2 regions of the Bradyrhizobium sp. P3_C3 genome follow, and region 2 is predicted to be linked to the other one. Evidence: predicted binding sites of a transcription regulator. Region 2 holds the regulator's gene; the other holds the start of a gene.
The links. Region 2 encodes LexA, which represses DNA repair genes until DNA is damaged. Its sites were predicted from a motif close to TGTTCNNNNTGTGTTCNG; they were not measured.
Positions count from the first base shown of each region.

Region 1: a site for LexA is predicted at 6,492-6,509, ahead of AC1DW2_RS29450 (YifB family Mg chelatase-like AAA ATPase). Genes of this name have one in related genera too.

Region 1 is NZ_JBFUGY010000031.1:34,477-49,976, reverse strand. Features, by position in the region: gene hisF (imidazole glycerol phosphate synthase subunit HisF) at 1-304, shown strand, start outside; gene AC1DW2_RS29470 (phosphoribosyl-ATP diphosphatase) at 383-703, shown strand; gene coaA (type I pantothenate kinase) at 729-1,685, shown strand; gene AC1DW2_RS29460 (response regulator) at 1,958-4,192, opposite strand; gene AC1DW2_RS29455 (hypothetical protein) at 4,312-4,785, opposite strand; gene AC1DW2_RS29450 (YifB family Mg chelatase-like AAA ATPase) at 4,895-6,433, opposite strand; gene AC1DW2_RS29445 (PilZ domain-containing protein) at 6,661-6,906, shown strand; gene AC1DW2_RS29440 (tetratricopeptide repeat protein) at 6,986-7,759, shown strand; gene AC1DW2_RS29435 (CpaE/TadZ family protein) at 7,840-9,132, opposite strand; gene AC1DW2_RS29430 (CpaD family pilus assembly protein) at 9,129-9,863, opposite strand; gene AC1DW2_RS29425 (type II and III secretion system protein family protein) at 9,916-11,433, opposite strand; gene cpaB (Flp pilus assembly protein CpaB) at 11,447-12,262, opposite strand; gene gshB (glutathione synthase) at 12,678-13,622, opposite strand; gene AC1DW2_RS29410 (YraN family protein) at 13,633-14,031, opposite strand; gene rsmI (16S rRNA (cytidine(1402)-2'-O)-methyltransferase) at 14,018-14,968, opposite strand; gene AC1DW2_RS29400 (penicillin-binding protein activator) at 15,308-15,500, shown strand, end outside.
Region 2 is NZ_JBFUGY010000011.1:10,062-25,561, forward strand. Features, by position in the region: gene AC1DW2_RS14385 (glutamine--tRNA ligase/YqeY domain fusion protein) at 1-1,589, shown strand, start outside; gene AC1DW2_RS14390 (YybH family protein) at 1,603-1,989, shown strand; gene AC1DW2_RS14395 (DUF2171 domain-containing protein) at 2,169-2,402, shown strand; gene AC1DW2_RS14400 (ComEC/Rec2 family competence protein) at 2,498-4,792, shown strand; gene AC1DW2_RS14405 (GAF domain-containing protein) at 4,802-5,743, opposite strand; gene AC1DW2_RS14410 (hypothetical protein) at 5,968-6,402, opposite strand; gene AC1DW2_RS14415 (hypothetical protein) at 6,593-6,823, opposite strand; gene lexA (transcriptional repressor LexA) at 7,031-7,732, opposite strand; gene AC1DW2_RS14425 (molybdopterin molybdotransferase MoeA) at 7,909-9,120, opposite strand; gene AC1DW2_RS14430 (hypothetical protein) at 9,352-9,504, opposite strand; gene AC1DW2_RS14435 (HAD family hydrolase) at 9,702-10,328, opposite strand; gene AC1DW2_RS14440 (alpha-hydroxy acid oxidase) at 10,342-11,475, opposite strand; gene AC1DW2_RS14445 (S41 family peptidase) at 11,783-13,120, shown strand; gene AC1DW2_RS14450 (bifunctional diguanylate cyclase/phosphodiesterase) at 13,211-15,500, opposite strand, start outside.

The DNA of each region.
Region 1 (15,500 bases), on a different contig from region 2:
CATCGAATATGCCCAGGAAGTGGTCTCGCTCGGCGCTGGTGAAATCCTGCTCACCTCCATGGACCGCGACGGCACCCGGCAGGGCTTCGACATCCCGCTGACCCGGGCGATCGCCGATAGCGTTCCCGTTCCCGTGATCGCCTCGGGGGGCGTCGGCAATCTCGATCATCTCGTCGACGGGATCCGCGACGGCCACGCCACGGCTGTGCTGGCCGCCTCGATCTTCCATTTCGGGGAATTCACCATTCGCGAAGCCAAGGAGCACATGGCCCGGCGCGGACTGGCCATGCGCCTCGATGCCTGACGACTCCCGTTCATAAAAATGCTACATAGGCCTGCGGGGAATGGCCTCCGTGGCCTTGTGTGTTTTCGAGTAATTCCGATGTCGCGTTTCACGATCCACGATCTGGCCGACACCATCGACGCCCGTGCGGCGGCCGGCGGCGAGGCGTCCTATACCCGCAAGCTCCTGGACAAGGGCGCCGAGCATTGCGCCAAGAAGTTCGGCGAGGAGGCAGTCGAAACCGTAATCGCAGCAGTCGAAAACGATCGCGCGCATCTGATCGCTGAAAGTGCCGACCTGCTCTATCACTTCCTTGTGCTGCTCAAGGCCCGCGGCGTAAAGCTGGAGGAGGTCGAGGCCGCGCTGGACAAGCGGACGAATATGTCCGGATTGGAAGAAAAGGCGTCCCGCAAGGGTTAGTAGATCCCAACGGAAAGGTCGCGTCATGGATATCCGCGCACCCGAGCAGCAGTATAATCCGTACCGCGTCTATACGCGCGAGCAGTGGTCGCGACTGCGCGACGACACGCCGATGACGCTGGAGCCCGGTGAGTTCGACCGGCTGCGCTCACTGCACGATCGCCTGGACTTGCAGGAGGTCGAGGACATCTACCTGCCGCTGTCGCGCCTCCTGTCGATCTATGTCGATGCGATGCAGCGGCTGTATTACGCGGAGCGCCAGTTCCTCAACATCCGCGACCGCAAGATGCCCTACATCATCGGCGTCGCCGGTTCGGTCGCGGTCGGAAAATCGACCACGGCCCGCGTGCTTCAGGCGCTGCTGGCGCGCTGGTCGCCGCGTCCGAAGGTCGAACTGATCACCACCGACGGATTTCTGTATCCCAATGCCGTGCTGGAGCGGCAGGGCATCATGCAGAAGAAGGGTTTTCCGGAGAGCTACGACCTGCCGCTGCTGCTCAGCTTCCTCTCCGACATCAAGGCCGGCCGCCGCCACGTGCGCGCGCCGGTCTATTCGCATCTGACCTACGACATCGTGCCGAACCAGTGGGCCGAGATCGACCAGCCCGACATCCTGATCGTCGAGGGCGTCAACGTGCTGCAGACCGGCAAGCTGCCGCGCGACGGTAAGGCGGTGCCCGTGGTCTCCGACTTCTTCGACTTCTCGGTCTATATCGACGCCGACGAGGCGGCGCTGCGGCAATGGTACATCAAGCGCTTCCTGGCGCTGCGTGACACCGCGTTCACCAATCCAAAATCCTACTTCAATCGCTACGCGCTGTTGTCGGACGAGGAAGCCACCGCCACCGCGATCGCGATCTGGGAACGCACCAACCTCGCCAATCTCGAGGACAACATCCTTCCGACCCGCCCCCGCGCGACGCTGATCCTGAAGAAGGGCGCCGACCACACCGTGGCAAGCGTGGCGCTGCGACGGCTGTAGGCCGCGGTGCCGTAGGGTGGGCAAAGGCGCGAAGCGACGTGCCCACCGTCTATCTCCATTGTGAACGAGAATGGTGGACACGCGGAGCCTGTCATCGGGCGCGCATTCGCGCGACCCGTTGGCTTTGCCCTCCCTATGGCATTGGTGATTGGCGCACGCCTGCAGCCACATCGTCATTGCGAGCGCAGCGAAGCAATCCAGAATCTTTCCGCGGAGGGATTCTGGATTGCTTCGTCGCAGGGGCTCCTCGCAAAGACGGAGGAGAGACCTTCCTACACCGCCAGATGCCGCGCCGCCGCCAGCCCGGCCAGCGCCTCGTCCAGCTTGTCGCGATCGAGCGGCTTGATCAAAAACCCGTTCATGCCCGCCTCGAAACAGGCATAGCGATCCTCCACCAGCGTATTGGCGGTGAGCGCGAGGATCGGCGTGTGGTGGCCGCCTTTGGCAGCCTCATGCGTGCGGATGCGTTTCGTCGCCTCGATACCGTCGAGCTGCGGCATCTGGATGTCCATCAACACGAGATCGTAGGGCGTGCCGGCGGATGACGCGGCGAGCCAGGATTCCAGCGCCGCCTCGCCATGAACGGCGATGACGACGCGGTGGCCGAGCTTGGTCAGCAGCGAGCGCATCAGCAGCGCGTTGATCTCGTTGTCCTCGGCGACGAGGATCGACAGGCCCTTTGCCGTTACGACGCCGGCGGGGGAGGCGGTCGGCGGCTCCGGCGCCAGTTCGGGCGAGGCGACCTCCGGCGTCAGCGCGAGACGCGCCGCGAGCGAAGCCGCGCGCAGCGGCTTGATCAGGAAGCCGGTGAAGGAAGCTGAAAATGTCTCGTGACGCGAGCTCGACGTCAGCAGCACCAGCCGCTGCGTCGCATGCTTGCGCGCGACCTCGCCGAGATGGTCGGCGATGGCGGCGCCGATCGCACGATCGACCAGCACCGCATGCCATGAGCGCTCCGGCAGCAGCGCCTCTGCGACGGCTCCATCCGAGACGAGGCAGATCTGTCCGCCCCAGCGCTCCAGCCGCCGCGCGATCAGCGAGGCCTCGATGCCGTCGGCGATCAGGAGGATCGACTTGCCGGTGAGATCAGGGCTCGGGAACGCCGTCTGTCCCGCGCCAGATTGCGATGGCGGAAGCGGGATCGCGACCTCGAAGGTCGACCCCTTGCCCGGCTCGCTCTCCAGGGTGATGCGGCCGCCCATGCGCTTGACGATGCGTTCGCTGATGGCAAGGCCGAGCCCGGTGCCGCCATAGGTGCGGGCGACGCGCTCGTCGGCCTGCTCGAACTCGCGGAAGATGCGTGTCCGCGCTTCGGATGCGATGCCGATGCCCGTGTCGCGCACCAGAAAACTGATCTCGTTCGGCCAGATGCCGGGTTCGACGATCAGCGCGGCGCCGCCGGTCGCGGTGAACTTGATGGCGTTGCCGGCGAGGTTGAGCAGCACCTGGCGCAACCGCGCGGCATCGCCGACGACCTCGAGCGGCAGGCGCTCGTCGACATAGGCGGCGATCTCGAGCGTCTTTGCCTGCGCGCGCGGCGCGAGCAGCTCGGTGATCTCCTCGATCATGGTCGAGAGCGCGAACGGGCGCTGGTCGAGATCGAGCTTGCCGGCCTCGATCTTGGAATAGTCGAGCAGCTCCTCGATCAGCGCCATCAGCGCCTCGCCGGAGGTTTTCACCGCCCTGGCATAGGTCGTCTGCTCCGGCGTCAGCGTGGTGTCGAGCAACAGGCCGCCCATGCCGATGATGCCGTTGAGCGGCGTGCGGATCTCATGCGAGGCCATCGCCAGGAAGCGCGACTTGGCGCGGTTGGCGGCATCGGCCTGGTCGCGTGCGTCCGACAGCGCGCGCTCGGTCTCGGTGCGGTCGGTGACGTCGCGTCCGACGCTCTGCAATTCGGCGGGCTGGCCGGCATCGAGACGGACATAGCCCTCGCGCCAGGCGATCCAGCGCGCGCCGTGCGGGGTGGTGATCCTCTGGTCGTGAATGCGCGTGCCGTTGCTTTCGCGGGCGCTGTCGCCCTGCTCGAGGATGTCGAAATCGAAACGCGTGCCGACCAGCACGCTGCGTGCCTGTGCTGCGAGCGCGCAATAGGCGTCGTTGGCGAAGGTGATGCGGCCCTGGTGGTCGCGCAGCACGATCAGGTCACCCTGCTGTTCGAACAGGCTGCGCGCGCGCTCTTCCGCTTCCTTCAGTTCCCAATTGCGATCGATCAGCGTCTCGTTGTGGGCGGCCAGCTTACGCATCCGCTTGTTGACGAAGCGCAGCCGCATGCTGAGCGTGGCGAGGCCGAGGCAGGCGAGCGCGAACAGGAAGCTCGCGCCGACCGCAAACGTATTGGGATCGTAGCCGGAGTTCTCGGAGCGGCTGCCGGAGACGAAGCCATAGGCGCCGCCGAACGTCGCCGAGAAAATCATGAAGGAGCGGATCGCGAACGCGATGCGGGGATGCTGTCGCCTGAAGCGGCGCATGCGCACCTTGATCCGGAACGTCCGATCCATCGCCATCGACCCCGACTCTTGCTTCGAAACCCCGCGCCGCCAATTGCGACGATGTCTCGCCGACCTTGCGAACAGCTTGAGGCTTTGGTTCGGCCTCCAAACAGGGTTGACGAGGTGTTAACGCTTCAGAGCGAGGCGGCCTGGAGCGGAAGCGGGCGGTGGCCGCCATTGGCGCCGACGATCAGCGCCGCGGCCTCGCGCTGCGAAAAGGTCTTCGAGCGCACATAGATGCGGTAATCGGCTGGCCCGTCGGTGGACAGGTAAATCACCGGACCGCCGTCGACCGGCTCCGCGGCAATCGTGACGAGGCGCGTCGCCGGATTGGCCTGACAGGAGTCCGGTTCGGAGCCGAGACCGTCGTCCACGACCGCGAAGTCCGCCGCGTCCGGATCGTCGGTGATCTGAACCCGCACCGTGGCCCGCGACAGATCGTCGGTGAAGGCGATATGGACGCCGGCCGTCCAGAACAGGGATGTCAGCTCGACTGAAGTCTCGCCCAGCGCGATGCAGGGATGCGAGACCGATCCGATCTCGCCGCGGGCGAACACCGCGGCAGCCAGCAGGGGAACAACCGAGGCCAGGATCTTGAAACGCAACATGACACTCTACTCGCCCGGCCCGGTGTGGACTCGTACTGGGAACGCTTGGGCCTTATGGTTTGCAGAGCGTAAAGGAAACTCGTTACCGCCGGGTTGATGCGCGGAATGATCAGGCCATCTGCCGCACATCCTCCGCGAGTGCGCGGTAGGACAGCGCCTCGGCGAGATGCAGCCGACCGATCTTGTCGGCGCCGTCGAGATCGGCGAGCGTGCGCGCCACCCGCAGGACGCGGTGATAGCCGCGCGCCGACAGCCGCATGGTCTCGGCGGCGTCGCGCAGTAATTTGGCGCCTTGCGCATCCGGCTTGGCGACGTCTTCCAACACCGAGGCCGGCGCCTCGGCATTGGTGCGAACATGCGGCAGGCCCGCATCCGCGTAACGCGCGAGCTGGATGTCGCGCGCGGCTGCGACGCGCGCGGCGACTTCCGCCGAGCCTTCCGCCGCCGGCGGCAGGATCAGATCCGCTGCGGTCACCGCGGGAACCTCGATGCGCAAATCGATGCGGTCCATCAGCGGGCCGGAGATGCGCGCCTGGTAGTCGCCGGTGCAGCGGTCGATGCGGCCGCGCTTGCAGGCATAGCCGGGCTCGAACGCATGGCCGCAGCGGCACGGATTCATCGCCGCGACCAGCATGAAGCGCGCAGGATAAGTCACGCGATGATTGGCACGGGAGACGGAGACCTCGCCGTTCTCCAGCGGTTGGCGCAGCGAATCCAACACCCGCGGATCGAATTCGGGCAACTCGTCGAGGAACAGCACGCCCTGATGCGCAAGCGAGATCTCGCCGGGTTTTGCGCGGACGCCGCCGCCGGTGAGCGCGGCCATGCTGGCGGAGTGATGCGGCGAGCGGAACGGCCGCCGCGCGGTCAGCGCGCCGCCCTCGATCTCGCCGGCGACGGAGGCGATCATGGAGACTTCGAGCAATTCGCCCGGTGACAGCGGCGGCAGGATCGAGGGCAGGCGCGCCGCCAGCATCGACTTGCCGGCGCCGGGCGCGCCGATCATGAGCAGGTGATGTCCGCCGGCGGCCGCGATCTCCAGCGCGCGCTTGGCGCTCTCCTGGCCCTTGATGTCGCGCAGGTCGAGCGGGGAGGCGGCGACCTCGTGCACGCGCGGCGTGGGCCGCGACAGCACCTGCGTGCCCTTGAAATGGTTGGCGATCTGGATCAGCGATTGTGCCGCGATGATCTGGATGTCCGGGCTCGCCCACGCCGCTTCCGAGCCGCAGGCCGCCGGACAGATCAAGCCTTCCTCGCGCACATTGGCGCCGATCGCGGCGGGAAGCACGCCGGCCACCGGCGCGATCGAGCCGTCGAGACCGAGCTCGCCGAGAACGGTAAAACCGGTCAGCGCATCCGGCGGGATCGCGCCGATCGCAGCCATCAGCCCGAGCGCGATCGGCAGGTCGTAATGGCTGCCCTCCTTGGGCAGGTCGGCCGGCGCGAGATTGACGATGATCCGCCGCGCCGGCAGCGCCAGCCCCGAGGCAATCAGCGCCGAACGAACGCGCTCCCGTGCCTCCGACACCGCCTTGTCGGGAAGGCCGACGATGGCGAACGCAGGGAGGCCGGGCGCGACCTGCACCTGCACGTCGACCGCGCGGGCCTCGATCCCCTCAAAGGCGACGGTAGAAACCCGCTGAACCATGCCCGAACCAGCCTGCCCTCTCGCACAATTAGGGGTAGCAGAGCCCGATCTTTCTTGCAAGAACAATACGAGAACAATCTTGGGGGCCCGGAAAACCCTAACCGGTCGTAAACGTCACGCAGACACTACGCCTCGAATGCGAGCGGCTCTCATCAGCACATCCCAACGAATGTTCGCTACTCCTAGAGCTGCGGGATGGGCCGTGATCTAACGGGTGAACAATTCAAATGCTTGCAAATCGCCGCAGAAGCGAACGACGGGTATGCACTCGGCTTGCCAAGATTCACTTTGGCGCGGGCTCGCTGCCGAGGGATTGCACGATCACGGATATCTCGGATGGGGGCGTGAAAGTGGTGGCGGAGTTTCTGGAAGTGCCGCCGCAATTCACCATCATCTTCGCGCCCGATTATTCCCGCCAATGCCGTCTGCGCTGGCGCATCGGCTGCGAATTCGGCGCCGAGTTCACCGATTGAGCCGGACGGGCCAGGTTCCTTAACTGGACTTTAGGGTTAATCGGTAAGCATCGCTGATCAGTCGCCGAGTGATCAGAGTATGCCCAAGCGTTCGTCCCTTGCCTCTTCGCCGGCGAGATTCCTGCTTTCCGCGCTCGTGATGCTTGCCCTCGGCGGCTGCCAGACCACGAGTCTGGAGGACATCACCGGCGCGCTCGGCGGCAAGTCGGAAACGGCTGGCAGGGCCGATCCGAAGCCGGACATGGACGCGCTTCGCGAGCGCTATCGCGCCAAGCCTTCCGATCCCAACGTCGCGCTCGAATATGGCATGGCGCTGCGCGAGACCGGCCAGCGCGCCCAGGCCGTTGCGGTGATGGAGCAGGCCGTGCTCGCCCATCCCAGCAACAAGGCGTTGCTCGCCGGCTACGGCCGCGCGCTCGCCGACAGCGGCAATTTCCAGCAGGCCTTCGATGTGCTCAGCCGCGCGCATACGCCTGAGGATCCCGACTGGCGCATCCTGTCGGCGCAAGGCGCGGCGCTCGATCAGCTCGGCCGGAACGAAGAGGCGCAGCAATATTATTCGGCAGCGCTGAAGATCGTGCCCGAGGAGCCGCAGGTTCTGTCCAATCTCGGCCTGTCCTACATGCTCCAGAACAATCTGCCGCGGGCCGAGGAAACGCTGCGCCGCGCCTATGAGCGCAATCGCGCCGATTCCCGCGTGCGCGCCAATCTGGCGCTCGTCGTGGGACTGCAGGGAAAGCAGGCCGAGGCCGAGACCATCGTGAAGGCCGACCTGCCGCCGGATCAGGCCGCGGCAAAGGTCACGGCGCTGCGGCAGTTGCTGGCGAAGAAGCAGCAGCGGGCGGACAAATAGCCCGCCCTCGTCTGATTCTTTTTTTGACGCGTTTTCCTGGCGCGACCCGGTATCCACTTCGCTCGAAAACGCTTTCGCCCTTACGACACCTTGCGATGCGGGGCTGACCCGCGACCCGCCCTGCCCTTGAGCCTCTTCAGGAGGGGCCCGAGCAGCGAGCGCTTCGGCTTCTTCACCTCGCCACGCCCGGCGAGGCGGTTCGCCATGTTCTGGAACAGAAGGGTGGTGCGGTGGTTCTTGGAGACCTCCGCGATCATCTGGCCGTTATTGGCCGCGGTCGAGAACAATTTCGAGTCGAACGGGATCGCCGCGATCGGCTGGCTCTCCATGGTCTTGGCGAACGCCTTGACGTCGATCTCCGCGCGCTTGTGCATGCCGACCTGGTTGATGCAGTACAGCGGCGGCCGGTCGTTCGGCCGCGCCGCCTTGAGCACGCTCAGCATGTTCCTGGTGTTGCGCAAATTGGCCAGATCGGGCTCGGCCACGATCACGATGTCGTCGGCATTGACGAGCGCACGGCGCGTCCAGCCCGACCATTGGTGGGGAACGTCGAGCACGATGCAGGGCGTGGTCATGCGCAGCGTGTCGAAGATCGCATCAAAAGCTTCGGCGCCGAAATCGTAGACGCGGTCGAGCGTTGCGGGCGCAGCGAGGAGACTGAGGCGCTCGGTGCATTTGGCGAGCAGACGCTCCATCAGCGCCGTGTCCGGCCGGTCCTGCGAGAGCACCGCGTTGGCGATGCCCTGCGCCGGGTCCTGGTTGTAGTCGAGGCCACCGGTGCCGAAGGCGAGGTCAAGATCGATCACGACGGAATCGAGCGCGAGGTCGCGCGCGATGGTCCAGGCCACGTTGTGCGCGACCGTGGACGCACCGACGCCGCCCTTGGCGCCAACCACCGCGATGACGCGGCCGGTGATGATGGCTTCCGACGCCGAGAACAGGCTGCAGATCGAACGGACGACGTCGAGGGTTTCGACCGGTCCCACCACGTAGTCGTTGACGCCGCGGCGGACCAGCTCGCGATAGGGCGCGGTGTCGTTGGGGTTGCCGATCACGACCACGCGGGTGCCGGGATCACAGACGCCGGCGAGATCGTCGAGGCCCTCGAGGATATCGCGTGTGCCGTCGGATTCGATCACGATGACGTTCGGCGTCGGCATCGTGTCATAGACTTCGATGGCCGCGGCAAGGCCGCCGCCTTTGGCGGTGAGATGCGCCTTGGCGAGACGGCGATCCTGCCCGGCCGCGGTGATCGCGGCGAGCGTCTGCTCGGTCTCGCAAAAGGCCTGTACCGAGATGCGAGGAACCGGCGCAATGTGGTCCTCGGGGTGCCGCGGGTCGTCCGCTTCTTCGTCGTCGTGAAAACTTGTCATTTGCCGGTGTCGCTGAGTTTGGCCTTTTCGGCCTCGGGATACATGGTCGTGGTCGCCATGCCCTTGCGGTAGCGCTCGAAGGCGATCTCGCGCCGTGCGGTGTAGGCAGGCGTCTCCGCCCTCGGCTGCTCGAGGTCGGCGGGGTTGTCGATCATGGCCGCGAGGTTGCGCTGGCTGGCGCAGCCCAGATTGAAGTACGGCCGGTTCTCGTTGTAGCCGGGGTCGAGGATGTTCGGACCGACGTCTTCCGGCCACAGCCCGCAGGGGCCGGCGACCGCGGCGATCTTCGAATAGCTCAGGCGGATGGTCGGCAGCAGTCCGGGATCCTCGGGGCGATAGGGATGCTGGACGATGGCGCGCGACGGCACGCCGCCGGATGCGAGCACCGACCGGATTTCGTGATAGGTCGCCGCCGCGGCGCGCGAATTCGCAGCGTCGCTCGGCACGTCGACGACGACGGAACCGGTGCCTTCGCGCACCCAGTCCCTCGCAATGCCCGCGACGTCCGCGTGCTGCGCGGTGGAGAGGCCGCCGCGCGCCTTGCCGACGAAGATCACGATCGACTTCTTGGCTTCCTGCACCGCGATCGGGTGGCGCTGGCGATAGTCGGTCGGCACCGTCTGGGTGACGATGTCACCGGTGGTGTTGCAGGCGCCGAGCATGACGGAAAGCCCCGTCAGCGCCAGCGCGATCCGCAGGTTGCGACGTCGATCGGCAATCGTCTTCGTCATCGCTTTGTCCCCTCTTGCCCCGTTTCTTGTCCCGGTCCCCAAACCGTCTGTCTCAGTCGATGATGAAGCCGAAATCGCCGCGGATGCCTTCGATCGGATCAACGCTGCGCGCGATGCCATAGAGCCGGTTCATGCGGCCGAGCAGCGCCGTCTGCGCGTCCGAGGCCGGCGCAAAGCCGTCGTCGGGCCGCGACAATTCCTTTTGGGCGACCGCGCGCACCACATAGGGCGTCACGATCACCATCAGCTCGGTCTCGTTGTTGACGAAGTCCTGGCTGCGGAACAGCGCGCCGATGATCGGCACCTGGTCGACGCCGGGCAGGCCGTTGATCGCCTGCTTGGTCTTCTGCTGGATCAGGCCGGCCATCGCCATCGAGCCCCCGGAGGGAATTTCCAGCGTGGTCTCGGCGCGGCGGGTCTGGACCGAGGGGATGGTGATCGAGTTGCTCGAGGTCGAGGACACCGCCTGCGTCAGCGTGATCGCGTTCGTGTTCGACAGCTCCGAGACCTCGGTCATCACGCGCAGGCTGATACGGCCTTCGCTGAGCACGAGCGGCGTGAAGTTCAGCGAGATGCCGAACTTCTTGTAGGTGACCTGGGTGGTACAGACGTGGGTGACCGGATCGCAGGAATAGCCTGCAGGGATCGGGAATTCGCCGCCGGCGATGAAGGTGGCGGATTCGCCCGAGATCGCGGTCAGGCTCGGTTCGGCCAGCGTGCGCATGACGCCGGCGCTTTCCATCGCGCGCATCGTGGCGCTGACGGTGGCGACGCCCTTGGCGAGGCCGGCCACGCCGAGCCCGTTGCTGCCGACGATCGGTCCGCCGCTGACCGAGAACGGGTTGGAATTGTTGAAGTTCACGACCGCCGTCCCGGCATTCAGGCTGGCGCTGAGGTCGACGCCCAGCTGCTTGACGATGTCGCGGCGGACTTCGCCGACGACGACCTTGAGCATCACCTGGTCGCGGCCGCGCACGACGATGTTGTTGACGACCTTGTCCGCGCCGCCAACGAGTTTTGCGGCGACGTCGCCGGCCTGCTGGGCCTCGATCGGGCTCGACACCGAGCCGGTCAGCATCACGCTGTCGCCGACGCCTTCGATCTGCACGCCCGGCAGAGATTGGCGCAGCGCCGTGCGCATGCCGTTGAGATCGCGCTTCACCGCGATGTCGTAGGCGGCAACCTGCTGGCCGTCGGCGGTGAAGAACACGACGTTGGTCTGGCCGACCTGGCCGCCGATGATATAGGCGCGCTGCGACGAGCGGATCACTGCATTGGCGATCTTGGGATCGGCCACCAGCACGTCCTTGACCTCGCGCGGCAGGTCGATGACGACGGACTTGCCGACGCCGAGCGACAGCGAGCGCGTGCGCGCAGGCGCGATGGTCGAAACCGGCGACACGCCGAGATCCGGCGCCTGCATCGGCGCCTGGTCGCCGACCGGCGCATCCGCCGCGTTGACGACGTCGGGGGCTGCGATCAGCCCCAGCATCAGCACCGCCCCCGTCCAGAACGAGCGCGCGCGCTTCCCCCGAATGCGCAGGCCCGTCCGATCATCCCCGTAGTTCATGGTGTCCCCATCATCACTTCTGTGACGTCAGTTGCCGTGCCTGCACCCCGTAGCGGATCACGTTCACGCCGCCGGGCCGCTTGGCCGTCAGGTCTTCGATCGAAATCTCCGACGCGTTGGCATCGGCGATGCTTCGCAACGCGAGCGTCAGCGTGCCGCCCTGGCGCGAGGCCGACAGCGTCGCGACCTGGTCCGGCTTGAGCTCGAGCGTGACGGTCTTGCCGAGCACGGCGTTCTGGCCGTCTTTTTCTTTCGGCGCCTGGTCGATCGCGAGCACACGGATGTTGCTCAGGATGACCTCCGACAGGATCAGGTCGTTGCCGCCGGTCGCGCCGTTGGCGCCATCGGGGTTCTTCAGGCGCCGCGTCAGGACGATGTCGACGCGGTCGTTCGGCAGGATGAAGCCGCCGGCGCCGGTCTCGGCTGAAATTTCGGTGGAGACGGCCCGCATGCCGGAGGGCAGGATCGCGGCCATGAAGCCCGAGCCCTCGGCCCTCACCAGCTTCTGCTCGCGGATCGGTTCGCCCTGCATCAATGGCACGCGCGCGATCGAGCCTGCGATCTGGGTCTGGGCGTCGGGCCTGCTGTCGCGGCGGATGAAGGCGCTGCTCGCGGTCGCCGCCGGCCAGGACTGCCATTGCAGATCCTCGGGCTTCACGGCCTGGCCGAGCTGGATGTCGTTCTTCGCGATCAGCACCTCGACCGTCGGCAGCTTTTCGGCGACGGGAAGGGCGGGCGCGGGCTTGTTGTCAAAGCCGCTCGCCAGATACGCAGCGACGCCGCCGGCGCCCAGCGCGATGACGAGAACGACAATGCGTGCGGTGTTCATACGCTTCTACTCTTACGCGGGGCACTCGAACCGCACGTGGCGGGTTCCCCTGCGTCGATGAGTAGGGAGTAAAGGTATAAGGGGTGTTGCGAGGCCGAGTGTGATGGCCCGTGACGATGCGCGTTCTGGGCAGATGGTGAACGTCGCGTTATCCGGTCGGCCAGTGGCCCCGTAGATTCACGCAGGGCGGGACGTTCGTTCGAACGATGCGCGCGGCGTCATGGTGAATGGGTGGTTTAGTCATGGGCGCTTCGCGCAGCGTGCGCGGTGGTCGCTCCTCAGGGTGAGGAGCGTACTTCCTCGTGTTTCAATTGATGTCCGTAGCCCGGATGGAGCGAAGCGCAATCCGGGCTCGTGCAGCGCGTTGTGAGATCCCGGATTTCGCTGCGCTCCATCCGGGCTACGAGTGAGCGCTCTACTTCGCCCGCTTCTGCTCGATCGTGTCCCAGACCTTCGCCGCGACGTCCGGGCCGCCGAGCCGCGCGATGGCGCGGATGCCCGTCGGCGATGTCACGTTGATCTCGGTGAGGTTGCCGTTGATGACGTCGATGCCGACGAACAGCAGGCCGCGCTCGCGCAGCGCCGGGCCGACGGTGGCGCAGATCTCGCGCTCGCGTGGCGTGAGCTCGGTCTCCTGCGCGGCGCCGCCACGCACCATGTTGGAGCGGAGGTCGTCGGCGGCCGGCACGCGGTTCACCGCGCCGGCGAACTCGCCGTTGACGAGGATGATGCGCTTGTCGCCGTGCTTCACCTCGGGGATGAACTGCTGGATCACCCACGGCTCCTTGAAGGTCACCGAGAACATGTCAAACAGCGAGCCGAAATTCATGTCCTGCGGCATCACGCGGAACACCGCTGCGCCGCCATGGCCGTGCAGCGGCTTCATGACGACGGCGCCGTGCTTATCCCGGAACGCGTTGATCTCGTCGAGGTCGCGCGAGATCAGCGTCGGCGGCATCAGCTGCGGAAAGTTCATCACGAACAGTTTTTCCGGCGCGTTGCGCACCGAGGCGGGGTCGTTGACGACCAGCGTCTTCGGATGGATGCGCTCCAGGAAATGCGTCGAGGTGATGTAGGCGAGATCGAACGGCGGATCCTGGCGCAGCAGCACGACGTCGAAGCCGTTGAGCGCCTCGCGCCTGGGCTCGCCCAGCGTGAAGTGATTGCCGGGCTCGTCGCGCACGGTCAGGAGCTGGATGGGCGCGACGATCTCCTCGCCGACCATCGAGAGCTTGTCGGGCGTGTAATAGGACAGGCCATGGCCGCGCTTCTGCGCCTCCAGGAGCAGTGCAAAGGTGGAATCGCCCTTGACGTTGATACGGGCGATGGGGTCCATCTGGACGGCGACGTTCAGTTTCATGGTCTGCCTTTCAGGTCGAGGCGTCGAATGCCGCCAACACATGGCGCGGAAGTGAGCGCGGCGCAATCAGCATGGCGTCGAATCGCAGTTCGAATTCGGCATGCTCGGGATGCGCCACGAGCCAGCCTTGCGCGGCGTCGATGATGCGCTGCTGTTGGCGCGGGGTCACGGCGAAGGCGGCGTCATCCAGCGTCGCGCGGGCCTTGACCTCGACGAAGGCGATCAGGTTGCGGCGGCGCGCCACGATGTCGATCTCGCCATGTGGGGTGCGGTAGCGCCTGGCGAGGATGCGGTAGCCCTTGGCCATGAGATAGGCGGCGGCGCGGCTCTCCGCGGAGATGCCGGTGCGGAACGCGGCGACGCGCTCGGGCGAGGCGACCTTCGGTTCCGCGCCCTCAGTTTTCGCCATCGCCGTCCCTCAGGTCCTTTGCGAGCTCGAGCGCGCGGGCATAGACCTCGCGGCGTGGCCGGCCCGAGAGCGCGACCGCATGCGCGACGGCATCCTTGACGCTGTGCGCGGCGAGCTGCTCGCGCAGCAGTCCGTCGAGCGCATCCGAGGTCAGCAGCTCCGCGTCCGCCGCAGGCGGCGCGATCACCAGCACGAATTCGCCGCGCGTCTCCAGCGTGTCCGCCCCGCGTGCCAGCTCCTGCAGCGGCGCGCGCGAAATCTCCTCGTGCAGTTTCGTCAATTCGCGGCAGATCGCGGCTTCGCGCGTCCCCATGATCTCGGCAAGCTCGGCGAGAGTGTCCTGGACGCGGTTGCCGGAGTCGAACATCACCAGCGTCGCATCGATGCGGGCGAGCTCCGCAAGGCGCGACTTTCGCGCGGCGGATTTCGCCGGCAGAAAGCCCTCGAAGAAGAAGCGGTCGGTCGGCAATGCGGCGACCGACAGCGCGGCCAGCACCGAGGACGGGCCGGGCAGCGCGTAGACCGCATGGCCGGCTGCGCAGACCTCGCGCACCAGCTTGAAACCGGGGTCGGAGATCAGCGGCGTGCCGGCATCCGACACCAGCGCGATCGAGCCGCCCTGCCCCAGCGCCTCCAGGATCCTCGGACGCGCCGCTTCCGCGTTGTGCTCGTGATATTGCTTGAGCTGCGCCGTGATCGCGTAGCGCTCGGTCAGGCGCCGCGTGATGCGGGTGTCCTCGCAGGCGATGACGTCGACGCCGGCGAGCGTCTGAAGCGCGCGCAGTGTGATGTCGCCGAGATTGCCTATGGGGGTCGCGACCAGATGGAGGCCCGGCGCCGCCTTCGGCGCCGTCAGCCGATGGGCGTCGATGGAGAAACCGCGCGAGGCGGGATCCGTCGCTTCAGGTGTATTTATCGGGCTCGGCTTTACGCGCATAATGAATCGAACTTAGGCATGATCCCGGGGGCTGGGAACCGGTCCTCGGAAAAAGATCGCGCCAGGTCAGGGGTGAGGAAGGACTGGAATGTGACCCATCCGGCATCACATTGCAGAGGGAATGAAGCGTCGGCGCCACATTCGCGGCGGAAACGCCGCCTTGATGCGGGTGACGGATGGTGGACAGCTAGCCAGGGCTTGAGGTGTGGCCGCGTTAAGTGGTCATTATCCTTTTGTTTTAGTTAACTATTTGCCGACAATATGCCTGAATCCGCGGCTTGTGTCGTGGAAAGAATGTTGTGACCGGCCGGCCGACGGTCGGTCAGAAGAGAAGTTGTGATGCTGGGCCCGCGCGATCCTAAATCTCCCGTTCAGGGCTCCCGATTATCGGGGGCGACCCGGCGGAGCGCACTCGGCCTGTTGCTCGGCGCCCCCTTGCTGTCGGCCTGCGCCGGCGTGCAGCAGAGTCTCAGCCAGTTTTCCAACCCGTTCAGCAGCTCCTCCCCGGCCCCGGCTCAGCCGGCCGGCCCGC
Region 2 (15,500 bases):
TCGTGACCCGGTTCCCGCCGGAGCCGAACGGCTACCTGCATATCGGCCACGCCAAGTCGATCGCGCTCAATTTCGGCATCGCCCAGGAGTTTCCGGGCCGCTGCCATCTGCGCTTCGACGACACCAACCCGGTCAAGGAAGAGCAGGAATACATCGATTCCATCCAGGCCGACGTGCACTGGCTCGGCTTCGACTGGGGCAAGAACCTGTTCTTCGCCTCGGACTATTTCGACCGCCTGTACGAATGGGCGGAGAAGCTGATCCGCGACGGGCTCGCCTATGTCGACGACCAGACCCAGGAGCAGATCCGCCTCGCGCGCGGCACGCTGACCGAGCCCGGCAAGAACTCGCCGTTCCGCGACCGCAGCGTGGACGAGAATCTCGACCTGTTCCGCCGCATGAAGGCCGGTGAATTCCCGAACGGCGCGCGCGTGCTGCGGGCCAAGATCGACATGTCCGCGGGCAACATCAACCTGCGCGACCCCGTGCTGTACCGCATCCTGCATGCGCATCATCCGCGCACCGGGACCAAGTGGAGCATCTATCCGAGCTACGATTATGCGCACGGTCAGTCGGACGCGATCGAGGGCATCACGCACTCGATCTGCACGCTGGAGTTCGAGGACCATCGGCCGCTCTACGACTGGTTCATCGAAAAGCTGCCGGTGCCGTCCAAGCCGCACCAGTACGAAATGGCGCGGCTCAACCTGACCTACACGCTGCTGTCCAAGCGCGTGCTGACCCAGCTCGTCCGCGACGGTCATGTCGCCGGATGGGACGATCCGCGCATGCCGACTGTAGCGGGGATGCGCCGCCGCGGCGTGCCGCCGGCGGCCTTGCGCGAATTCGTCAAGCGCATCGGCGTCGCCAAGGCCAACAGCGTCGTCGATGTCGGCATGCTGGAATTCTGCATCCGCGAGGAGCTGAACCGCACGTCGCAGCGGCGCATGGGCGTGCTGCGACCGCTCAAGGTGGTCATCGAGAACTACCCGGAAGGGCAGACTGAAGAGCTCGAGGCGATCAACCATCCCGACGATCCCTCGGCCGGCACGCGCAAGATCACGTTCGGCCGCGAGCTCTATATCGAGCAGGACGACTTCATGGAGAACCCGCCGAAGAAGTTCTTCCGCCTGTCGCCCGGCAACGAGGTGCGGCTGCGCTACGCCTATTTCGTCAAGTGCACCGGCGTGATCAAGAACGACGCGGGCGAAGTGGTGGAGCTGCGCTGCACCTACGATCCCGCGACCAAGGGCGGCAACGCGCCCGACGGCCGCAAGGTCAAGGCGACCATGCACTGGCTGCCGGCGGCGACGTCGGTGCCGGCGGAGATCCGCATCTACAACCAGTTGTTCTCCAACCCGAGCCCGGACGCCTCGAACTTCGCGGCCGATCTCAATCCGCAGTCGCTGGAGATCCTCTCCAACGCGCGGATCGAGGCATCGGTTGCGGAGAGCAATGCGACCGTGCCGATGCAGTTCGAACGCCAGGGCTATTTCGTGCGCGACAGGGACTCGACGCCGGGCAAGCCGGTGTTTTCGCGCACCATCGGCCTGCGCGATACGTTCGCGAAGGAAGTCGCCAAGGGCTGAGGGGATTGGGCCTATGAGCAGTGAAGCCGACGCGATCGTTTCCGCCATCATCGCGAAATGGTGCGCCGGCTTCGCGACACTCGATGCGGCTGCGCTGTCGTCGCTCTATGCGAAGAACGCGTTCTTCTTCGGCTCGAATCCAAGACTCTATCGGGGCAGGGACGGCGTCGCCGACTACTTCAACGGCCTGCCGCGCTGGCGCCAGCCGAGCGCCGTGTTTTCCGAGGTGCGCGCCACGCAAGCCAGCCCGGACCTGATCAACATGGCTGCGATCGTGTCGTTTGACCTCGCTGGCGAGCGGGCGGAGTTCTCGGTCAAGATGAGCTGGGTCATCCTCCGTGAGGACGGCGACTGGAAGATTGTCAATCACCATGCCTCGTCGCGCGCGCCGTTGATCTAGCCGTCGCGCTACTCCGCCTCTCTCGTCATTCCGGGATGGCCCGAAGGGCTAGGCCCGGAATCCATAACCCCGGCTTGTGGTTATGGATTCCGGGCTCGCGCCAAGTGGCGCGCCCCGGAATGACAATAGCAACGAACGCTGCCCCCGCGCGTTGGGGTGGGTCCAACAAGGAACCCACCATGCAGAACATCGCAGAGCATATGGAAGTCATCGGCGCCGATGGCGTCCACATCGGCACGGTCGACAAGGTCGAGGGCCATCGCATCAAGCTGACCAAGAAGGACAGCGGCGAGGGCAGCCACAAGGGCCACCATCACTTCATCGACAAGGGCCTCGTCGCCGGTGTCGAGGGCAACAAAGTTCGGCTCTCGGCCAAGGCGGACGTCGCCGTGACGATGGAAGAGGAAAAGTAGGGGGCCGTTCGCTCCGTTCCTGATCCGTACCGCTATTCGCGCAGCCGCACGTTCCGGTAGCCTCCTGGCCTGTCGCGTATCGTAAGGTGCAGGGAATGGCGGAGCCGGGCCGGCCAGTTCGGTCCCAGGGGATTGCGGGGACTTGGATCGCGGGGACTTGGCCCGTCGGCCGAGCTGCATCCGCGGGCGGCCTCGTGCCGGCAGGGTTCGACCTCTGGACGTCGCTGGCCGAGACCCTGCGCGAATGGGCGCGCGCCGAGGCCGGCGCCGGGCGATTGTTGCCGTGGGTGCCGGTCGCGTTCGGCGGCGGCATCGCGCTCTACTTCGCCGCCGATCATGAACCGGTGCTGTGGGTCGTTGCTGCGACGGCCATCGTGCTCATGCTTGGCGCGGTGCTGTTGCGTCGGAGCCAGTTGTTTGCGCCGGCGATCATGATCGCGGCGGTGGCGGCCGGTTTTGCCATGGCGACCTGGAAGACGGCGCGGATCGCGCACACGGTGCTGGCAAAGCCGCTCTATTCCGTCTCGCTGTCGGGCTTCGTCGAGACCCGCGACATCCGCGAGCGCACCGACCGCTTCGTGCTGCGTGTCACCGCGATGGAGGCGCAGCGCAGCGACGTCAAGCTCGAGCGCGTGCGCCTCTCCGTGCGCAAGGGGACTGCGCCCGAGGTCGGCAGCTTCGTGCAGTTGAAGGCGCGGCTGTTGCCGCCGTTGTCGCCGGTGCGCCCCGGCAGCTATGACTTTTCGCGCGACATGTTCTTCCAGGGCATCGGCGCCTCCGGCTTCGTGATGGGCACGATTGCGGCATCGGTGCCGCCGGATGCCGGTGGCTTGCGGCTGCGTTATGCCGCCTTCATGCAGGGTCTGCGCGATGCGATCGACGCGCGCATCCGCGCCACGCTCGAGGGCGACAACCGGGCGATTGCGACCGCGCTGCTCACGGGCCGGCGCGATGCGATCACCACGCCCGTCAACGACGCCATGTTCATCTCGGGGCTCGGACATGTGCTCTCGATTTCCGGCTATCACATGGCGGTCGTCGCCGGCGTGGTCTTCTTCGCGGTGCGCGCGCTGCTGGCGTTGATCCCTGGAATGGCGGCCGGCTTTGCCATCAAGAAATGGTCGGCGGCTGCGGCGCTGGTCGCAGCCGCGTTCTATCTGCTGCTGTCGGGCGCGGAGGTCGCGACGCAAAGATCGTTCTTCATGACGGCGGTGGTGCTGATCGCGGTCATGGTCGATCGCCGTGCCATCACCTTCCGCACGCTGGCGGTGGCCGCGCTGATCGTGCTCGCGGTCGCACCGGAAGCACTTGTGCATCCGAGTTTTCAAATGTCCTTCGCCGCGACGCTCGGACTGGTGGCACTGGTGCAGATCGGCATGCCGAACCTGTTTGCGTCGCCAGATCATTCCGCGACCGCGCGGATTGCAATGTGGGGCGGGCGCGAGATCGCGATGCTGTTCCTGGCCTCGCTGATCGCGGGGCTCGCGACCACGCCCTATGCCGCCTTCCATTTTCACCGCGTGACGCCGTTCGGCGTGCTCGCCAACCTCGGGGCGATGCCGGTGGTCTCGGCCCTGGTGATGCCCGCGGGCCTGTTGGGCTTGATTGCAGCGCCGTTCGGACTCGATGGTCCGTTCTGGTGGCTGATGGGGATCGGCATCGACTGGATGGTTGCGGTGTCGCGCTGGGTGGCCGCTTTGCCGGGCGCGGTCGGCCGCATCTCGGCTTTCGGCATCGCACCGCTGATCGCGGCAAGCTTGGGGATCATCGTGATGGGCTTGTTGCGCACGCCGTTGCGCTGGGCCGGCGCGGTGGTGTTGTTGGCCGCGATCCTCTGGGGACTGTGCGCGCGGCAGCCCGATGTCCTGATCGCCGGTGACGGCCAGAGTGTCGCGGTGCGGGGCAGGGATGGGCACCTGCATCTGATCAGGTCGAGCAAGGATAGTTTTCTTCTGAAGGAATGGCTCGCGGCCGACGCCGATCCGCGCGATGCCGGGAGTGCGTCACTGGCTGCCGGCGTGTCGTGCGACGAGGCCGGCTGCGTGACGCCGCTCGCCGACGGGCGCCTGGTCGCGCTGGCCTTGCGCATCGATTCACTGGCTGACGATTGCAGCCGTGCCGCGCTGGTGGTGACGGCGCGGCCGGCGCCGCCGGATTGCGCAGCGATGGTTGTCGACCGTCAGCGTCTCGCAAGGCAGGGCGCGCTGGCACTGACGCGAAGCGGCGACGGCTTTGCGGTTCAGGCGGCGAAGGCAAGGGGGGCAGATCGTCCGTGGTCGCCGGCGGCCGCCGGTGAGGCGGATTTCGGCGCGAGCCTTGCGCCGCAGGCGGCGGCTCCCCGCAACCGCGACGCGACGCCATCGGAAGCCGACCTACAGGCCGAGGATTGAGCGGATGGGTTACAGATACCAGGCCAGCACGGCGTCGAGCCTGGCGTTGCCGATCACCGGCAGGACGACCATCTGGCTCAGTCCAGAGGCGCTGGCCTGCAAGGCCGCGACCGAGCCGTCACGCGCGAGATCGTCGTTGAGTGCGGGCATGCCGGTGGCCCAGGCCCCGCCGATGCTGCCTTCGCCTTTGGCGATGGATTTCGTCGCATAGAGCGCGGCGAGGTCGGTCTGCGCGCTGCAATCGCCGGCGCGGAAGACCAGCGCCGAACGGGCCTCGTCCGGGACCCAGATCTCGAAGCGTCGCGCAATCGGGGTCGCCTGCGCGGAGAGAAATGTCAGCACCCAGGTCTGATCGGTGCCGGCCCGGTAGGGAACGCCGACGCCGAGATTGATTCCGACCTTGGCGGCGTCCTCCCAGCGCAGAAAACTCCTGGCATCGTGCAGATCCTTGATGACCAGCGGCAGGCCGGCTTTCCAGATGCGGCCGGGCAGGCCGAAGCCACGCGGAAATCTGGTGTGGCGGGAGTTGAATTCGAACATGTCGGCGGTGCCGTAATAGCCGTCGACGAGCCCCATCTCGTGGGAGGTTTCGGCATCGTTGTGCCAGAGCTCGATCGCGCCGACATGGGCCTCGTCGTCGCCGCAGAACAGCACCATGACGGCTTGCAGGAATTCGCCTGAAAACACCGGCACCGCCACGCCGCAGGTCAGCCCGGCGGCGATGGCCTGATCGGTCCGCTTGAAATAGGAATCGGTGAATCTGGTGAGGATCACGGGGTGGCCGCCGGCCCAGGCCTTGCCGGGAAGCCCCTCGTCATATCCGAAGTGCAGATCCTCGCTCACGTCCCTAAACGCGGACAACCCTTCGCCGTAGAGGCCGCCGCCGAATTCCAGCCGCATGCGCGTGCGGTCAGGCACCCAGAGTTCAACGACGCGAATGAAGGTCTTCATCGAACGTGCCCGCCGTCTCAAGCCGCACCAAGCATCGGCCATTTGGCTGCGGAACGGACGTTCAAAATTCAGGCAGGACAGCGCAAACTTCGTGCGGTGGGAGACGCCACGGCTTGGTCCGCCCGATGGAGTTTCGCGGGACACAAACGACACCATCTCGCCGGCCTCGGCCGGCGATGGCGATTTTCAATCCTGGCCCGACCTGCCGGCCGGGAATGGCTGCATCAGCCGATCGGCAGGCGGGTGATGGTTGTCCGGCTGTCGGTGATGGTCTGCGGCTTGTGCTCGCGCTCGCCGAGCGGCTGGGTCACCGGTAGCTGCAGCACGGTCGCACGCTGGCCTTCGACCAGCTGCGTCACCAGCACGGATTTGCCGTCGGGGAATTCGATCGCATCATGATGGCGATCGGGAATGTGCGGATCGATCTTGCCGAACTTGCCGACGCGCGAATTGACGGTGCGCGTCCAGATCCAGCGATTGTCGTAGCGGACGTTGTCGGCGAAGGCGAGCTCCGTCCCCGGGAGCAGGCAGACCGCGACGGTCGGATCGGCCGCGGAGGCAAAGCCGCGCGTCGAGGTGCCGCGGAAGGTTGTCGTGACGATCGTCTCGCCGACTTCGGCGGGACGCGACGCGACGGCATGCAGGCTGTAGTCACACATCGGGTGCTCCTCATGCAGGGATAGCGACCCACGTCTCTTAATCGAGGCGCAGGCCTCTATCAGAGTGGAAATACCAAACGTTCTGCCGGGTTGTAGGCAAATCTACGGCTCGCCGCCGCAGGCCGCAATCACATTAACTTTCCCGAATCCACCAGGAACAAAGCCCGCCCCTTTGCATTGCAGGCGCGTGTCAGCGCCCCGCAGGCGCCGACCAGCCGGAATATTGCCAGCCCGGCCGCGACGGTCGGTCGATGGTGCCGCTGGCCTTGCGGACTTGCTCGCTCACGGCGGTGTCCTTGCGGACATGGGGCCGCGATTGCGCGGCCAAGGCTTGCACGGCCAAGGCTTGTACGTCCAAGGCTTGCGACGCTGATGCTGCGATCAGCGCCACAGCAATTGTGCTCAGAACGATCCGGCGCATGACTTCTCCTCGAACCTGAAGGCCGCGAAGCAGGGCTGCTTCGTGCMGCGTGCCGAGGATTTACCGCTGGAGGAGGGGCCGGATAATCTGCGCGAAACCAGAAAGACTATCCAGCGGAAGCGGACAATCGTCCGCTCCAATCTCGGATCGGCGATGCCGATCGAAAGCGCGCGGGGCGCCCAATAACCGATACCGGCACGTCCGGTATCAATACTTCCGGTACAGCCCGATCAGCTTGCCCTGGATCTTCACCCGGTTGGGCGGCAGAATGCGGACCTCATAGGCCGCATTAGCGGGCTCGAGCGCGATCGAGGCGCCGCGGCGGCGGAAGCGCTTCAGGGTTGCTTCCTCGTCGTCGATCAGCGCCACCACGATATCGCCGGTATCGGCGCTCTCGTTGCGCTGGATCAGCGCCATGTCGCCGTCGAGGATGCCGGCCTCGACCATGGAATCGCCGCGCACTTCGAGCGCGTAATGTTCGCCCGAGCCGAGCATGTCAGGCGGTACGCTGATGGTGTGGCTGCGGGTCTGCAAGGCCTCGATCGGCGTGCCGGCCGCAATGCGGCCCATCACGGGCACCGCGACGGGGCGCTCGCCCTCGTCCGCCGGCGGGCTGGACGTCGTGCGGACCTTGCCGAGATTGCCTTCGATGACGCTCGGCGTGAAGCCGCGGCGGCTGCCGGCGGCGGCCTGAAGCTCGGGCAGCTTGATCACCTCGATGGCGCGGGCGCGGTTGGGCAAGCGCCGGATGAAGCCGCGCTCCTCGAGCGCGGTGATCAGGCGATGGATGCCCGATTTCGAGCGCAGGTCGAGCGCGTCCTTCATCTCATCGAAGGAGGGCGGCACGCCGCTTTCCTTCAGCCGTTCGCTGATGAACCGCAGGAGCTCGTATTGTTTGCGCGTTAACATCTCGACCAAAATCCCCCGGTTGATGTCGTTCGATTCCGAGACGCTGAATTCAGCAGTAAGCCGCTACATTCTCGAAACAAATCATGAACGGACACTATATGTTCGATACATGTTCCGCAACTGCTTAATTTACCGTGAACGCGACAAAGTTCGCGGAACGCACGCGAACGAAGCGCTCAGACGGGCAGCCGCAAGACCTCGCAAGGCGTGCCGGCTTCGGCCTTCGACGCGAATGGCGCGCGCACGAGAAGTGCCTGTGCCGCAGCGAGATTCGCAAGCAGCGAGGAATCCTGGTGATTGACCGGAAGGGCGAGGAGTGTGCCGTCGTCGCGCAGCTCGAGGCATGCGCGCAGGTAATCCTCGCGCTGGTCATTGGCGCCGACATCGCGGCCGAGCACCGCGCGTTCGCGGCGGTGATGAATCATCGAACGGCCCGAAAGCGCGCGAATCAACGGCACCATGAACAGGAAGCCGCAAACGTAGGATGACACGGGATTGCCGGGCAGGCCGATCACGCGCATCGCGCCGAGCCGCCCGTGCATCATCGGCTTGCCCGGCCGCATCGCGATCTTCCAGAACGCCATCGAGATACCTTCGTCCCTCAGCGCCTGCTGGACCAGATCGTGGTCGCCGACAGAGGCGCCGCCGGTCGTGATCAGGATGTCCGCGCCGCTCTCCCGCGCGCGGCCGATGCCGGCCGTGGTGGCCTCCAGCGTATCGGCGGCAACGCCGAGGTCGATGGTATCGGCGCCCTCGCTGCGGGCGAGCGCGTGCAGGGCGTAGCCGTTGGAATAGACGATCTGGCCGTGGCCCGGCGTCGTACCCGGCATCACCAGCTCGTCGCCGGTGGCGAGGATCGCGACCTTCGGGCGTCGCCGGACTGGCAGTTGCGGGTAATTCATGCCGGCGGCGAGCGCGAGGTCGCGATCGGTGAGCCGGGCCCCTTTGCGCAGCAGCACGTCGCCTTCCGAGAAGTCGACGCCGGCGGGGCGGATGTGCCGCCCCGTTACGGCGGCTTCCTTGATGGTGATGCGCTTGCCGTCCGCGATCGTGTCCTCCTGGATCACGACCGCATCAGCGTCATCGGGAACGACACCGCCGGTGAAGATACGCACGGCCTCGCCGGCGCCGATCGATCCCGCAAACGGGCGGCCCGCCGCGACCTCGCCGATCAGGGTGAGCTGGGAGTCGATCTTCGCCGCATCGACCGCGCGCACCGCATAGCCGTCCATTGCCGACATCGCCTGCGGCGGCTGCGTGCGCCGCGCCGCGACATCGCGCGCGAGCACGCGGTGGAAGGCTGCGTCGAGCGCGATCATCTCTTCAGGCAACGGCTCTGCGCCCGCCAGCACCGCGGCGAGCGCGTCGGAAACCGGCATCAGGGCCACGGGTGAAAACTCCTGCTGGGCCCGTTCGGGCAAATCGGCGGCGAGAGTTCTAGCCGAGTGCAGGCGCAGAGGCAAAACAGTGGCCGCGCAGGATGATTTATCCTGCGTCATCCGCTCTGCGATGAAGGGTGAGCATCAAGTCCGCCCCGGCATGATCCAGAAGGCGAGACAGACCGGTACGAGGATGGCCATGGCGAGGACGAGAAAGACGAGAGCCACGGCCAGCATCGGTCAGCCCCCCGGCTGCTTGTACGGACTGACGTCCGGCGCTGCGGGGCCCTGATCCTTGTCAGGCAGCGGGTCGGCCTGGGATTTCAGGTCGGCGGCCTTGCTGATCAGTTTTGCGGAAAGGTCAGAATCCGAGGTGGTTCTGGCGAATTTCATCAGCAGAGAGGCCTGCTTGGTAAGGTAGGTTTTGCCTAACACGATGATAAGCCCGATGTAGAATTCCCAACGGACTCATGAGTCCTGAGAGGGGCAATCGTTCCGGGAACTCTGTATAAAAATGCACAAAGGGTTTTGGTTCCTTGCCCCCGGGCAGAATAGTTCCATTCGCGGCCCGTCGGCTTGCCGGCCAGAGATCAGATTCCGAGCGCCTTGAGGGCGTTCCCGACGTCGCGGGGCGAGGTCACGTGGACCGTGGTCAGGCCGCGCGACCGCGCTCCTTCGATGTTCTCGGCAAGATCGTCGAAGAACACGATGCGGTTCGCCGGCACGCCGATCGCGGCCACGACATGGTCGAAGGCCTCCAGGTCCGGTTTGCGCAGGCCGATGCTGGACGACAGATACAGCTCGCGGAAATGGCCGAGCAGGCCGGCATATTCCTTCGAGAAGTGGTCCACATGCGGCCGGTTGGTGTTGGAGAAGGCGTAGAGCGGCAACTGCTTCGCCGCGCGCGGCAGCAGCTCGGCGATATCGGGCATCTCGCCGGCGAAGATTGCGTTCCAGCCCTCCAGGAACTGCGCGTCCGAGATGCCGATCCCGAGCGCGACACGCAGCGAGTCAAAATAGGCCTCGTCGCTGATCTTGCCGACCTCGTGCAGCCGGTAGGCTTCGCTGTCCCGCACATAGCGCGCGACGATGGCTTCCGGCTTGCAGCCGGCATGTCCCGCCCAGCAGGCGATCGCCTTGGAGAAATCGATGTCGAGCACGACGCGCCCGAGATCGAACAGGAGCGCGTCCGCGCTGCCGGGAGAGAGCGAGCTCATTGCATCCTTTCACTCAATATCGATAGGGGTCGTGGTCGAACAGCGGGAACGCGCTGAACACGCTCGGCGCATTCGTTGCGGTCGCCTGGTGCAGGCAGGACTTGTCGACCTCGGCGAACGAGGTGGCGCCCAAGAGGCCGAGGCAGCGCAGCACCTCGTCCTCGAGCAGCTCCAGCGTTCGCCTCACGCCGGCCTCGCCGGCCGCGGCCAATGCCCAGCATTGCAGCCGGCCGATGCCGACCATGTCCGCGCCCGCCGCGATCGCCTTCACGATGTCGGTGCCGCGGCAGAAGCCGCCGTCGACCATGATCTTGGCGCGTCCCTTCACGGCGTCGACGATCTCGGGCAGCACATGCATGGCACCGCGGCCGTGATCGAGCTGGCGGCCGCCATGGTTGGAGACGTAGATCCACTCCACGCCGTGATCGACCGCGATCCGGGCGTCCTCGGCGGTGGCGATGCCCTTCAGGATGAGCGGGATCTTGAACTTGTCCTTGATCATCTTCACGGTCCGCCACTCCAGGCCCTTCTGGTAATCGCCGCCGGTGGCGCGCAGGCGGCTCTCGCGAACATAGCGCTTGGCAATGTCACGTTCGCGACGGCTGTAATGGGCGGTATCAACGGTCAGGCAGAAGGCGGCGTAGGCGTTCTTCTCGCTCCGGCTGACGACATCGGCGACGAAATCGTCGTCGCCGCGCACATAGAGTTGATAGAGCCGCAGCGCATCAGGGGCGGCCTCGGCGGTCTTCTCCAGGCCGGGCTCGGACACCGAGCTCAGCATGTGCGCCGCGCCGAAGGTGCCGCAGGCGCGGGCGACGCTCGCCGCGCCATCCGGATCGAAGATCTCCAGTGCGCCGACAGGGGCCAGCACCACCGGCAGCCGCATCCTGCGTCCGAACAGCTCGACCGAGCCGTCGACCTCGCGGACGTCGCGCAGCACGCGCGGCCGGAAGGCGATCTCGTCGAGCGCCATGCGGTTGCGGCGCATCGTGGTCTCGGTCTCGGCGGCGCCGACGATATAGTCCCAGGCGTTCTGGTTGAGGTTGGCGCGCGCCTTGCGGATGAATTCGTGCAGGTTCTGGAATGGCTCGGCGCTGGCGCCGAGTTCGACGTTCCTTTCCGGCCGGATGCGGGGCGCGTCATTCATTGTTGTCCTCCCGAGAATTTGAAGCGTTATTGTCATCGCCTATCGTGTCCGGCCCTCCAAAACCATCCTAAAATCGCATAGCTGAGAGGCGTGGGCCGGCCGGCCGATTCCCGCGTTGCGCGAAACGGTTTCGGAACGTTGCCAAAAGTTTAGGCCCGGGCGAAGGGATTTTTACGATGTACCCGCCAGCGTGGCGTCCCGGCCTTGAAGAAACCAGAATGGTATTGTGAACAGCGGGCTGGATCGCCATTTGCATGGCGCCTCACAAGCCCAAAGCAAAGCTCCAAGCAAGAAGGCCAGTCTATCCATGCGGAAAAACCTGCTGTTCCCCCTGGGCGCACTCACGGGAGCGTGTCTAACCCTTCTGGTCGCCAGCCCGCACGGTGGAGTATGGGCGGCACGGGCGGCAGCGAGCGCGGATGATGCCTATTCCCGGCTCAATCTGTTCGGCGAAGTGTTCGAGCGGGTGAAGGCGAGCTATGTCGAGAAGCCCGACAATTCCAAGCTGATTGAGGGTGCGATCACCGGCATGGTGACCTCGCTCGACCCACATTCACGCTACATGAACGACAAGGCCTGGACCGAGATGCAGGAGACCACCTCCGGCGAGTTCGGCGGGCTCGGCATCGAGGTCACGATGGAGGACGGCCTGGTCAAGGTCGTCTCGCCGATCGACGACACGCCGGCGTCCAAGGCCGGGATCATGTCCGGCGACCTCATCAGCAAGATCGACGGCGATGCCGTGCAGGGCATGACGCTCGAGCAGGCCGTCAACAAGATGAAGGGGCCGGTCGATACCCAGACCAAGCTCACCATCGTGCGCAAGGGCGCCGACGCTCCGCTCGACGTCGCGATCAAGCGCGAGATCATCCATGTGCGTCCGGTGCGCTTCCACGTCGAGAACGGCGACATCGGCTATATCCGCGTCACCTCGTTCAACGAGCAGACCACCGACGGCCTGAAGAAGGCGATCGCGTCGATCTCCAAGGAGGTCCCGCCGGAGAAGCTGGTCGGCTACGTGATGGACCTGCGCAACAATCCGGGCGGCTTGCTCGACCAGGCCGTCTCGGTGTCGAGCGCCTTCCTTCAGCGCGGCGAGGTCGTCTCGACCCGCGGCCGCAATCCCGAAGAGACCCAGCGCTTCACCGCCCATGGCGGCGACCTCACCAAGGGCAAGCCGCTGGTGATTCTGGTCAATGGCGGCTCGGCTTCGGCCTCGGAGATCGTCGCCGGCGCGCTGCATGACCACAAGCGTGCCACGATCATCGGTACGCGCTCGTTCGGCAAGGGCTCGGTGCAGACCATCATTCCGCTCGGCGCCGGCAATGGCGCGCTGGCGCTGACCACGGCGCGCTACTACACGCCGTCGGGCCGCTCGATCCAGGCCCAGGGCATCGCGCCCGACATCGAGATCCTCCAGGATGTGCCGCCAGAGCTGAAGGGCCGGATGGACACCATGGCGGAGTCCCAGATGCGCGGCCATCTGCAGGCCGCCGACGGCACCGAGCAGACCGGATCGCAGTCCTACGTCCCGCCGGAAGAGAAGGACGACAAGGCCCTGCATGCGGCCTACGACTTCCTGCACGGCGTGACCGCGAATGCGGTCGCCGCCAAGCCTGCGCCGAAGGCGGCGGTACCGAACTAAGCCTTACGACGTCCAGATATCGCCCGGGAGCGGATGACCGCTCCCGGGCGAATTCGTGCGGTGACGCTTCCAATTGTTGGGAAGACCGCCCTAGCTGGCCTCGCGGCGCCGGCTTCCTTCGCCGCCGCGCTGGGCGAGGCGGCTGCGGTGCAGCGCGAACAGCTCCAGCACCTTGTCGGCCGGTTTTGCGGCACTGAACAGGTAGCCCTGCATCTCTGAGCAGCCGAGCGCACGGAGCAGGCGCTGCTGCTCCTCGGTCTCGACGCCCTCGGCCGTGGTGGTCATGCGGCGGGCGGCAGCCAGGTTGACGACGGCCTGCACGATGCTGGCGGAGCCGTCGGGACCGGCGATGTCGCTGACGAAGCAGCGGTCGATCTTGATCTTGTCGAACGGGAAGCGGTGCAGATAGCTCAGCGAGGAGTAGCCGGTGCCGAAATCGTCGAGCGCGATCCGCACGCCGATGGCGCGGAGCTGATGCAGGATCGCAAGCGCGGTGTCGTCGTCGCGGATCAGCACCGCCTCGGTGATCTCGAGCTCGAGCCGGCTCGCCGGCAAATCGGAGGCGGCAAGGGCCGCCATGATCTTCAGCGCCAGCGTGCCGCTCTTGAACTGCACCGGCGAGACGTTGACGGCGAGGCGGATATCGTCGGGCCAGTTGGCGGCATCGCGGCAGGCCGTGGCCAGCACCCATTCGCCGATCTCGTTGATCAGGCCGGTGTCTTCGGCGATCGGGATGAACTCGGCGGGCGAGACCATGCCGCGTTCGGGATGGCGCCAGCGCACCAGCGCCTCGCAGCCGGTGATGCGGTCGTCCTTCAGGGCGAGGCAGGGCTGGTAGTAGACCTCGAGCCCGCCTTCGAGCCCACCTTGGGCGATGGCATGGCGCAGATCGATCTCGAGCTGCCGCCGTTCGCGGACCTTGGCATCCATCTCCGGCTCGAAGAAGCGATAGGTGCGGCGTCCGGCGGCCTTGGCGGCATACATCGCCATGTCCGCGTTCTTCAGGATCTGGTCCAGCGCGGTGCCGTGTCGTGGCGCCAGCGCGATGCCGATACTGGCGTCCGTGGTGAGATGATGGCCCATGCAGTCGAACGGCGCGCGGATGGCCTGGAAGACCCGCGCGACGAGCTCGTTGACCTGCTCCAGCGACGTCACCGCGCTCTGTACGATGGCGAATTCGTCGCCGCCTAGCCGCGCCACGAAGTCCTGTGGACCCGCGCAGCGGCTGAGGCTCGTCGCGATCGATTTCAACAGCTCGTCGCCGACGAGATGGCCGAGTGCGTCGTTGACGCCCTTGAACTCGTCGATGTCGATGTAATGCACCGCGATCTCTTCGCCACCGGCGATGGCGGCGAGCTCCGCGCGTAGGTGCTCGTGGAACATGGTGCGGTTGGGCAGGTCGGTCAGCGCGTCGTAATGGGCGAGGTGGGTGATGCGCTCCTCGGTCCGCCGGCGCTCGGTGACGTCTTCGTGGGTCGCCACCCAGCCGCCGTCAGCGAGCGGCTCGTTAAGGATGTGGATCGAGCGCCCGTCGGAGGTGTCGACCACCATGGAGTTGCGCACATGGATGTCGCGCAGCACACGGACGACATAGTCGCCGATGTCGCCAGTGAACGAGCCGGTCGCCTTGCGGTGGGCGATGATGTCGTGGAAGCTGGAGCCGGGCTTCACCACCTCGGCTGACAGGCCGTACATCTCGATGTAGCGCTGGTTGCAGATCACCAGCCGCCGCTCGGCATCGAACAGCAGCAGGCCCTGCGTCATGTTGTTGACGGCGCGGTCGAGGCGCTGCTTCTCCAGCGTCAGCCGCTCGCGAGAGGCGCGGTGCTGCTCCAGCAGCTTGCGCACGATCGCGATCAGCACGCCCGCGATGGCGAGCGCGGAGGCGCCCGCAACCGAGATCAGGATGCCGATCTGCTCGCGCCAGTCCGTCAGCGCCGCCGCGCGCGTCGTGGTGGCCATCATCAGGATCGGGAAGTGGGGCAGGGCGCGCGAGGAGATCAGACGGTCTTCTCCGTCGACGGGGCTCATGATGCGGCCGGCGAAGTGATCGAGCCCGAAGATCCTCTGCTGCTCGAACGGGCCGGTCTTGAAATTCCTGCCCATCTGCTCGCTGGAATGGGGATAGCGAGCGAGCAGCGTGCCGTCGCGATGCAGCATCGAGATCGAGGCGCCTTCGCCGAGCACGACGGAGGCGAAGAACTTCTCGAAATTGGCCGGTTCGATGCCGCGTCCGACCACGCCCATGAACTCGCCGTTCGGTCCCACGATCTTGCGCACGATCAGGATGGTCCAGGCGCCGGAGACGCGGCTGTGCACCGGCTCGATCAGCACGTTCGGCGAGTAAGGATCGTATTTGAAAGTGCGAAAATAGGCGCGA